Regions from separate parts of the Micromonospora marincola genome, predicted to be linked through region 1. Evidence: riboswitches for the same ligand, from Rfam matches in the RefSeq annotation. Region 1 holds a riboswitch; the other holds the start of a gene.
What was found. Region 1 has a riboswitch for cobalamin ahead of SM450_RS19115 (acyl-CoA thioesterase). Riboswitches for the same ligand answer to the same signal wherever they lie in the genome.
Positions count from the first base shown of each region.

Region 2: linked by a shared signal. The riboswitch ahead of SM450_RS23460 (ribonucleoside-diphosphate reductase subunit alpha) and the one ahead of SM450_RS19115 (acyl-CoA thioesterase) in region 1 are both predicted to bind cobalamin.

Region 1 covers NZ_JAXCFT010000008.1:160,739-165,212, forward strand. The annotation lists gene metE (5-methyltetrahydropteroyltriglutamate--homocysteine S-methyltransferase) at 1-2,022, opposite strand, end outside; cobalamin riboswitch at 2,138-2,350, opposite strand; cobalamin riboswitch at 2,479-2,691, shown strand; gene SM450_RS19115 (acyl-CoA thioesterase) at 2,818-3,330, shown strand; gene SM450_RS19120 (LysE family translocator) at 3,334-3,957, shown strand; gene SM450_RS19125 (hypothetical protein) at 4,079-4,252, shown strand; gene SM450_RS19130 (ABC transporter permease) at 4,313-4,474, opposite strand, start outside.
Region 2 covers NZ_JAXCFT010000013.1:88,428-92,901, reverse strand. The annotation lists gene SM450_RS23470 (PepSY-associated TM helix domain-containing protein) at 1-1,219, shown strand, start outside; gene SM450_RS23465 (PrsW family intramembrane metalloprotease) at 1,234-2,040, opposite strand; cobalamin riboswitch at 2,258-2,469, shown strand; gene SM450_RS23460 (ribonucleoside-diphosphate reductase subunit alpha) at 2,592-4,474, shown strand, end outside.

The DNA of each region.
Region 1 (4,474 bases):
GTAGCCGATGGTGGCGAGGTCGTCGAGGATCTCCATCTTGGAGCGGGACGCCTCGATGCTGGTGACGTCGGCGTCGAGGGCGTCGATGGCGGCGATGACCTCCCCGAACTCGGAGTAGCACAGGTGGGTGTGGATCTGCGTGTCGTCGGCGACGCCGCTGATGGCCAGCCGGAACGCACCGGCCGCCCAGTCCAGGTAGGTCTGCTGGTGGGCGCGGCGTAGCGGCAGGGTTTCCCGCAGTGCGGGTTCGTCGACCTGGATGACGCGGATGCCGGCGGTCTCCAGGTCGCGGCACTCGTCGCGCAGGGCGAGGGCGACCTGGTCGGCGGTGTCGGCGAGCGGCTGGTCGTCGCGGACGAAGGACCAGGCGAGGATGGTGACCGGGCCGGTGAGCATGCCCTTGACCGGTTTGCTGGTCAGGGATTGGGCGTAGGTGGACCAGGCGACGGTCATCGGCGCCCGGCGGGCGACGTCGCCGTGGATGACGGGTGGGCGTACGCAGCGGGTGCCGTAGGACTGCACCCAGCCGTGGTCGGTGGCGGCGAACCCGTCGAGCTGCTCGGCGAAGTACTGGACCATGTCGTTGCGTTCCGGCTCGCCGTGCACGAGGACGTCCAGGCCCAGGCTCTCCTGCAGGCGGATGACGTGGGCGACCTCGGCGCGTATCCGCGCGGTGTAGCCGGCGTCGTCGAGGGTGCCGGCCCGGTGGGCGGCGCGTGCCGCGCGCAGCTCGGGGGTCTGAGGGAAGGAGCCGATCGTGGTGGTGGGCAGCGCGGGCAGGCCGAGGCGGCGCTGCTGGCGGGCGGCCCGGTCGGAGTAGTCGCCGCGCCGCCGGTGCTCGGGGCGCAGCGCGGCGAGGCGTCCGCGGATCTCGTCGCGCCGCCAGGACGCCGGTGTGGCCGGCAGTGGTGCCGGCACGGCGGTGGTGCCGTCGCGCAATGCGCGCCCGAGCAGGACGACTTCGTCGAGCTTCTGCCGGGCGAACGCGAGCCGTTCGGACAGCCGAGGGTCCAGGCGGGTCTCCGCGCTCAGGTCGACCGGGACGTGCAGCAGGGAGCAGGACGTGGACACCGCGACGTGGTCGGCCAGCGCGGCGACGGTGGCTCCGGCGGCGACGGCGGCCCGCAGATCGGTACGCCAGATGTTGCGGCCGTCGACGAGGCCGGCGACGATCGTCTTCCCGCCCAGGGGGCCGGCACCGGTCAGCCGTTCGAGGTTCCCCGGACCGGCGACGAGGTCGACCCCGACGGCGTCGACCGGGGTGTCGAGCAGCGCCGGGAGGGCGTCGGCGAGGTCACCGAAGTAGGTGGCGACGAAGATCCGCGGCCGGTTCGGCAGGTCACCGAGGCGCCGGTAGGCGCGGTGGAGACCGTCGATCTCGGCCGCGGTGCGGTCGGCGACGTAGGCGGGCTCGTCGAGCTGCACCCACGGCACACCCGCCCCGGCGAGCGCGGTGAGGATGCCGGCGTAGGTGTCGACCAGGTCGTCGAGCCGGGCGAACGGGTCGGCACCCTTGGCCAGCAGCAGGAACGTGGCCGGGCCGATCAGCACCGGGCGGGTGGTGATGCCGAGGGCGCGGGCCTCGGCGTACTCGCTCAGCGCCTTGGCGGGGTGGGCGGCGAAGCGGGTGTCGGGGTCGATCTCCGGTACCAGGTAGTGGTAGTTGGTGTCGAACCACTTGGTCAGCTCCAGCGCCGGTTCGGCGTCGACGCCGCGGGCCATCGCGAAGTAGGTGTCGAGTTCGTCGAGACCGAGGCGGGCGAACCGGTGGGGAACGGCGCCGAGGGCGACGGCGGTGTCGAGCATCTGGTCGTAGTAGGAGAAGGTGTTCGACGGGATCGCGTCCAGGCGGGCGTCGCGCAGCGTCCGCCACACCTGCGCCCGTAGCTCGGCGGCGGTCTCGTGCAGGCCGGCGGCGTCGAGCGTGCCGGCCCAGTATGCCTCGACCGCCTTCTTCAGCTCGCGGCGCGCGCCGATGCGCGGGTAGCCGAGCACGGTGCTCTGGCCGAATGAGGTTGTCACGGGTGGTCCTTCCCTCGAGGTGCCTGGCGACCTCTCGGGAGGGAGAAGCGGATACGACGGGCGTACCGGCTTTCCGCCCTGGCCCTCCCGAGAGGCCGCCGACGGCGCGCACCGGACGGTGCACGCGGCGCTGGCAGGTCTTCGGACTCGCGGGCATGACACGAGGTCGCCTACTGGCCGTCGCTTCCCGGACCCTGCGGTCCAGTGCTTCGATGACGGCGGTCGTTCCCACTCACCGCTGCGGGGCAGTCCCGGTCTCGCACCGGGTTCCCTCTTACGACGCCCACCCGCCGAGGCGGGAAGGCGAACCAGCACCGCGCATGATCGTACGCCGACGGTGCGGAGGGTGGGCGGCGTGTCCGAGTCGCGGGACACCTCGACGGCACCGATCAGGACGCGACGAGACTGGCGTCACCCGCCCCGACCTGCCACACGGGCCGCGTTCGGACGACTGGCTACGATGGCGGCAGCGCTGGTTCATCCGGTCGGCGACGGCCGGGTGTCGTAAGAGGGAACCCGGTGGAAGTCCGGGACTGCCCCGCAGCGGTGAGTGGGAACGACCGCCGTCAACGAAGCACTGGGCCACCGGCCTGGGAAGCGACGGCAAGTAGGTGACCGAGACCGGTCATGCCCGCGAGTCCGAAGACCTGCCCGCGCCGCGCGCACCACCGGTGCGCGCTGCCGTCGACCTCGCGGGTGGGCCGGGCGGGTGACACGTCGTACGCGATCCGTCGGCGTGTCCTCGACGCGCGCCCTCCGGTCGGCGGTCCGCTGCATCGAGGACGGACCCGCACAGTGCCCGACACCATCACGCTCGCCGGCCGACCACCGTCGGCGTCGCACCTGACCCTGTCGCAGATCATGGACCAGCACCACACCAACCTGATGGGTACGGTGCACGGCGGCCGGATCCTCAACCTGATCGACTCGGTCGCCGGGGTGGTCGCCGCGCGCCACTCCGATGGCCCGGCGGTCACCGCCGCCATCGACGAGACCGCGTTCCTGCGCGCGGTCCGGGTGGGCGACGTGGTCCACGTCGACGCCCGGATCACCTGGGCCGGCCGCAGCTCGATGGAGGTGGCGGTGAAGGTCAGCGCGGACCGGTGGGACCGGGCGGTGCCGCCGGTCGACGTGGCGACGGCGCACCTGGTGATGGTGGCCGTCGACGACCACGGCGACCCCCGCGCCGTTCCGCCGCTGTTGCCGGAGACCGACGGTGACCGGCGGCGCTACCGGGAGGCGCGGATCCGGCGGGAGCACCGGCTGTCGCTACGGCGGGCGTTGCTCGACGGCGCCGGGGAGGGCTGAGCGATGCTCGGACTGTCCGTGGCGACCCTCGCCGGCTACCTCGCCGCGATCGCCGTCCTCATGGTCACCCCCGGTCCGGACATGATGTTCGTGCTGGCCAACGCCACAGGCTACGGCGCCCGGTCGGGCGTCGTCGCCGCGCTGGGCGTCGCCGCGGGGGAGGCCGTGCACGTCGCGGCGGTGGTCGGGGGACTGGCCACCGTGGTCAGCGCGTCGCCGACGTTGTTCACGGCGATCCGATGGGCCGGCGCCGCGTACCTGATCGTGTTGGGTGTCCGGGCCGCGCGCCACCGCGATCCGGTGGCCGTCACCGGTCCGGACCGTGGCGCGTCGCCCCGTCGGGCGTTTCTGCGCGGCCTGGTGACGAACCTGCTCAACCCCAAGATGATCCTGTTCAGCGTGGCGTTCCTGCCGCAGTTCGTCGACCCGGCCGCCGGTGACGCCACGGCGCAGCTCGTCCTGCTCGGCGCCCTGTTCGTCACCGTGCAGCTCGCCGTGGACGTCACCCTCGGCGCGGGCGCCGGCCGGCTCGCCCGCCGGTTGGCCGACCGGCGGTGGTCGCGGCGGATCAACCGGCTCTGCGCGGTCGCGTTCATCGCACTCGGCCTCCGGCTGGCCGTTGGCTGACCTGCCGTCACCTGGTGGGGCGGCGCTCACGCCGACTACCTGAGTGTCGTTCTCACCAGTGGCGCCGTGCGGTCAGCGTGAGTGAGCGGTCCGACTTCGCACCCTGGCAGCGCTGGCCGAGGTGGCGACACGGCTGGTCGGAAAGGTGGACGCCACGGCCGACCGCCGGCGCGGCACATTCACCGTGCACGCCGTCCAAGAAGACGTGCCCTTCACCCCGCAGGTGAGCCGCGCCGTACACGGCGACCTGGCGTCCTGGCTCTCGCTGACCCCGGAGGGTGTGGCTGACAGGTGATCGCCGAGGCCCCCGCGCCCCGACGAGCACCCGTCGCTGTCCACGATCCGAGGTCCCCGCCTACGCGATCCGGCGGACCCGGCGCACAGCCAGGTAGAGCAGCAGCAGGGCGAGGGCGACGAAGATGCCCGTCTCGATGCCCTGGAACAGCCAGAACCGGTCCGCCGGCTGGTACAGCTGCCAGTTGTACGCGCCCGGTTGGAGGCCCAGCTCGGCGCCACA
Region 2 (4,474 bases), on a different contig from region 1:
GCCCCGGCCGCTCGCCGAGCAGATCGCCGCCGCCCGCGCCGCGCACCCCGACGGCACGCTCACCGAAGTGCAGCCCGGCGACGGCGACCGGACCACACGCGTGGTCTTCGCCCGGGACGACCTCGGCGACCGGCAGCACACCGTCTACGTCGACCCGTACACCGCTCGGGTGTCCGGCCGGTTGACCACCTGGTTCGGCTCGACGCCGGCCACGACGTGGCTCGACGACCTGCACCGCAACCTGCACCTGGGCGCGGTCGGGCGGCACTACTCGGAGATCGCGGCGAGCTGGCTGTGGGTGCTGGCGCTCGGCGGCGTGGTGCTGTGGTGGCGCCGGCGCGCGGCGGGCCGGACCCGGGCCCGGCACCTGCTCGTGCCCGACCTGTCCGCCGCTCGGGGCGTGCGCCGCACCCGGGGCTGGCACGCCACCACAGGCGTGTGGCTCGCCGTCGGCCTGCTCTTCCTCTCCGCCACCGGCCTGACCTGGTCCCGCTACGCCGGGGCGAACTTCGGCGCCGGGCTGGACGCGCTGCGGGCCGGCACCCCGGAGATCTCCACCGCGCTGGCCGGCGCGCCGCCGGCCAGCGGCGGCGGCGAGCACCAGCACGGCGGGTCGGCCACCGCCACGGCGACGGACCCGGCGACCTACGACCTGGTGCTCGGCGGCGCCCGCGCCGCCGGCCTGTCCGGCCCGGTCGCGATCACCCCGCCCGGCGAGGCCGGCGCCGCGTGGACGGTCGCCCAGACCGACGACAGGTGGCCGGTCGGGTACGACCGGGTCGCGGTCGATCCGGCCACCGGGACGGTGACCGCGCGCAGCGACTTCGCCGACTGGCCGGCGCTGGCGAAGCTCAGCAAGCTCGGCATCCAGGCGCACATGGGCCGGCTGTTCGGGCCGGTGAACCAGATCCTGCTCGCCGCGCTCGCGCTCGGCCTGCTCTGCGTCGTCGTCTGGGGTTACCGGATGTGGTGGCAGCGCCGCCCCACCCGCGCCGACCGTCGGGCGCCGCTCGGCGCGCCGCCGGCCCGCGGGGCGGTACGCGGGCTGCCGTGGTGGGCGCTGCTGGCCGGCGTGCCGGTCGTGCTGGCGCTCGGCTGGGCGCTGCCCTGGTTCGGTGGCACGCTGCTCGGCTTCCTCGTGGTCGACGCGGTGGTCGGGTGGCGCCGGCGTCGCCGCCGCCCGGCCGTCCCGGTCTCGCCCGCACCGGCCGGCGGTTGACCCGCGCCGGGGTGTTAAGCGGGGGCCCCGCCTATACCGGAGGCGTTAAGCGGGGCCCCTTCCTTCGGGCCTTCGCGGTCGAGGTGCAGGCGCAGCAGCAGCCAGCCCAGCGACACGCCGCCGATGAACAGGTAGGCGGCCTGCGTGCCGACCGTGTCCCAGCAGGTGTGCAGCGCGACCGCGGCGGCGAAGGTCAGCAGGAACGCGGCCAGCCGGCGACCACCTGGCGCGGCGGCGAGGGCGAACAGCGCGCCCGCGGTCAGGCCGGTCCAGGACAGGTGCGCGGCCGGCGCGGTGAGGCCGCGGACCAGCAGCGTCTGCTCGACGGCGCCGAGGTTGCCCTGCGACCCGACGAGCGCGGTGAACGCGTATCCCATCGTCTCCAGGGCGGCGAAGCCGGCGCCGGAGGCCACCCCGATCACCAGCCCGTCGGCCGGCGTCCGGTGCCGCCGCCACAGCAGCAGGATGCCGGCCGGCACGATCAGCTTCGCCGTCTCCTCGATCAGGCCGACGAACACCATCGGCAGCACGCCGAGCCGGTGCAGGGTGTCGTACTCCAGCCAGCCGGCGGCGACCACGCCGATCACTCCACCGAGGAACGCGGCGACGCCGACGACCGAGCCGGGAACCCGCCAGCGCCCCGAGCGGCCCTCGGCGAAGGTCAGGAACGTGGCCGGCGCGATGGCGGCGCCGAGCACGATCAGCGCGGGCACGAAATTGATGTTCCGGGTGCCGATCAGAGTTTCCAGCACCAGCAGGAACAGCCCCACACCGACAAGCAGGACCGCGACCCAAGCCCAGCGACGCCCCAGATTCGCCATGCGGCCGAGTATCGCCGGTGCGTCCCCCGAACGCCATCCGCCGATGCCGATCCACGTCCGACACGCGCCCGACGCCGGCTCCATCGATCATGAGGTTGACGGCGGCCTGTGTCCGGATTGTCGCCGACAACTTCATGATCGCCCAATGCGGGGGGTGAGAGGCAGCCGACACGCCGGGGGCGACATGTGGTGTTGCGTGAAGACGGCTACCGCCATATATGGTGGTCGCGTAGCTGGTTCGGCCGCGCCTTCGGGTGTGGTCGAGGCAAGAGGGAACCCGGTGCGAGTCCGGGACTGCCCCGCAGCGGTGAGTGGGAACGACCGCCGTCATCAGCACTGGGCCACCGGCCTGGGAAGCGACGGCCAGTAGGCGACCGAACCCCGGTCCGGCCCGCGAGTCCGAAGACCTGCCAGCACGCCGTGCGCTGCCGCGCGCGGCGGTCGAAGGTCGCGTGGGACGACCGACGCCAGCAGCCGGGCCGGCCGTCGCGCCGCGCCCGTTGGCGTTCTCCCGCCGTCCGAGGCCATCGGAGTGACAGCGAGGAGAGGTCATGACGGTCGTGCGGGAGAGCCCCCCGGAGCAGCGCCGGCTGGCGATGCGGGTCCGCAAGCGGGACGGCGACACCGAGCCGGTCGATGTCAACCGGATCGTGCGGGCGGTCGAACGCTGGGTCGCCGACCTGGACGAGGTGGACCCGTTGCGGGTGGCCACCAGGACGATAAGCGGGCTCTACGACGGGGCGAGCACCGCCGAGCTGGACCGGTTGTCGATCCAGACCGCGGCGGAGCTGATCGGCGAGGAGCCGCAGTACTCGAAGCTCGCCGCCCGGCTGCTGGCCGCGTACGTGCACGAGGAGGTCCGCGGGCAGCAGGTGGCGAGCTTCAGCCAGTCGATCAGGTACGGGCACGGCCTCGGGCTGGTCGGCGACGACACCGCCGCGTTCGTGGCCCGCCACGCCGGCGAACTTGACGACGCCGTGGACCCCTCCGGTGACCTGCGCTTCGAATACTTCGGACTGCGTACGGTGGCGGACCGCTACCTGCTGCGGCACCCGGAGTCGCGGCTGGTGGTGGAGACGCCGCAGTACTGGCTGCTGCGGGTGGCCTGTGGCCTGTCCCACACGCCCGCCGAGGCGGTCGGCCTCTACCGGCTGATGTCCAGCCTGGCGTACCTGCCCAGCTCCCCCACGCTGTTCAACTCCGGCACCCGGCACACCCAGATGTCGTCGTGCTTCCTGGTGGACTCGCCGCGCGACGAGCTGGACTCGATCTACGAGCGCTACCACCAGGTCGCGAAGCTGTCGAAGTTCTCCGGCGGCATCGGCATCGCCTGGTCCCGGGTACGCGGCCGGGGCGCCCTGATCCGGGGCACGAACGGACGGTCGAACGGCATCGTGCCGTTCCTCAAGACGCTCGACGCCGGGGTCGCGGCGGTCAACCAGGGCGGCCGGCGCAAGGGCGCGGCCTGCGTCTACCTGGAACCGTGGCACCCGGACGTGGAGGAGTTCCTGGAACTGCGGGACAACACCGGCGAGGAGTCCCGGCGTACGCACAACCTCAACCTGGCCAACTGGATCCCGGACGAGTTCATGCGCCGGGTCGAGGCCGACGGCGACTGGTCGCTCATCGACCCGTCCGACGCGCCGGAGCTGCCCGACCTGTACGGGGAGGCGTTCGACGCCGCGTACCGGGCGGCGGAGAAGAAGGCGGTTCGCACGGTGAAGGCCCGGGACCTGTACGGGCGGATGATGCGCACGCTCGCGCAGACCGGCAACGGCTGGATGACGTTCAAGGACGCCGCGAACCGGATGTCCAACCAGACCGGCGAGCCGGGGAACGTGATCCACCTGTCCAACCTGTGCACCGAGATCCTGGAGGTCAACGACGACGCCGAGACGGCGGTGTGCAACCTCGGCTCGGTAAACCTCGGCGCGCACGTCACCGCCGAGGGCGTCGACTGGGAGCGGCTGCGGGCCACGGTACGCACGGCGGTGGTCTTCCTCGACCGGGTGATCGACATCAACTACTACCCGGCCGCGCAGGCGGCGGCGTCGAACCCGCGATGGCGGCCGGTCGGGCTGGGGCTGATGGGCCTTCAGGACGCGTTCTTCACGCTGCGCCTGCCGTTCGACTCGGCGCGGGCGCGGGAGCTGTCCACCCGGGTGCAGGAGGAGATCTTCCTGACCGCGTTGGAGACGTCCGCCGGGCTGGCCGAGCGGTTCGGCCCGCACCCCGCGTACGACCGGACCCGGGCCGCGAAGGGCGACCTGCACCCGGACCTGTGGGGCGCGGAGCCGGCGCAGACCGCCCGCTGGACGGCGCTGCGCGAGCGGATCGCCGCGCACGGGCTGCGCAACTCGCTGCTGGTGGCGATCGCGCCGACCGCCACCATCGCCTCGATCGCCGGCTGCTACGAGTGCATCGAGCCGCAGGT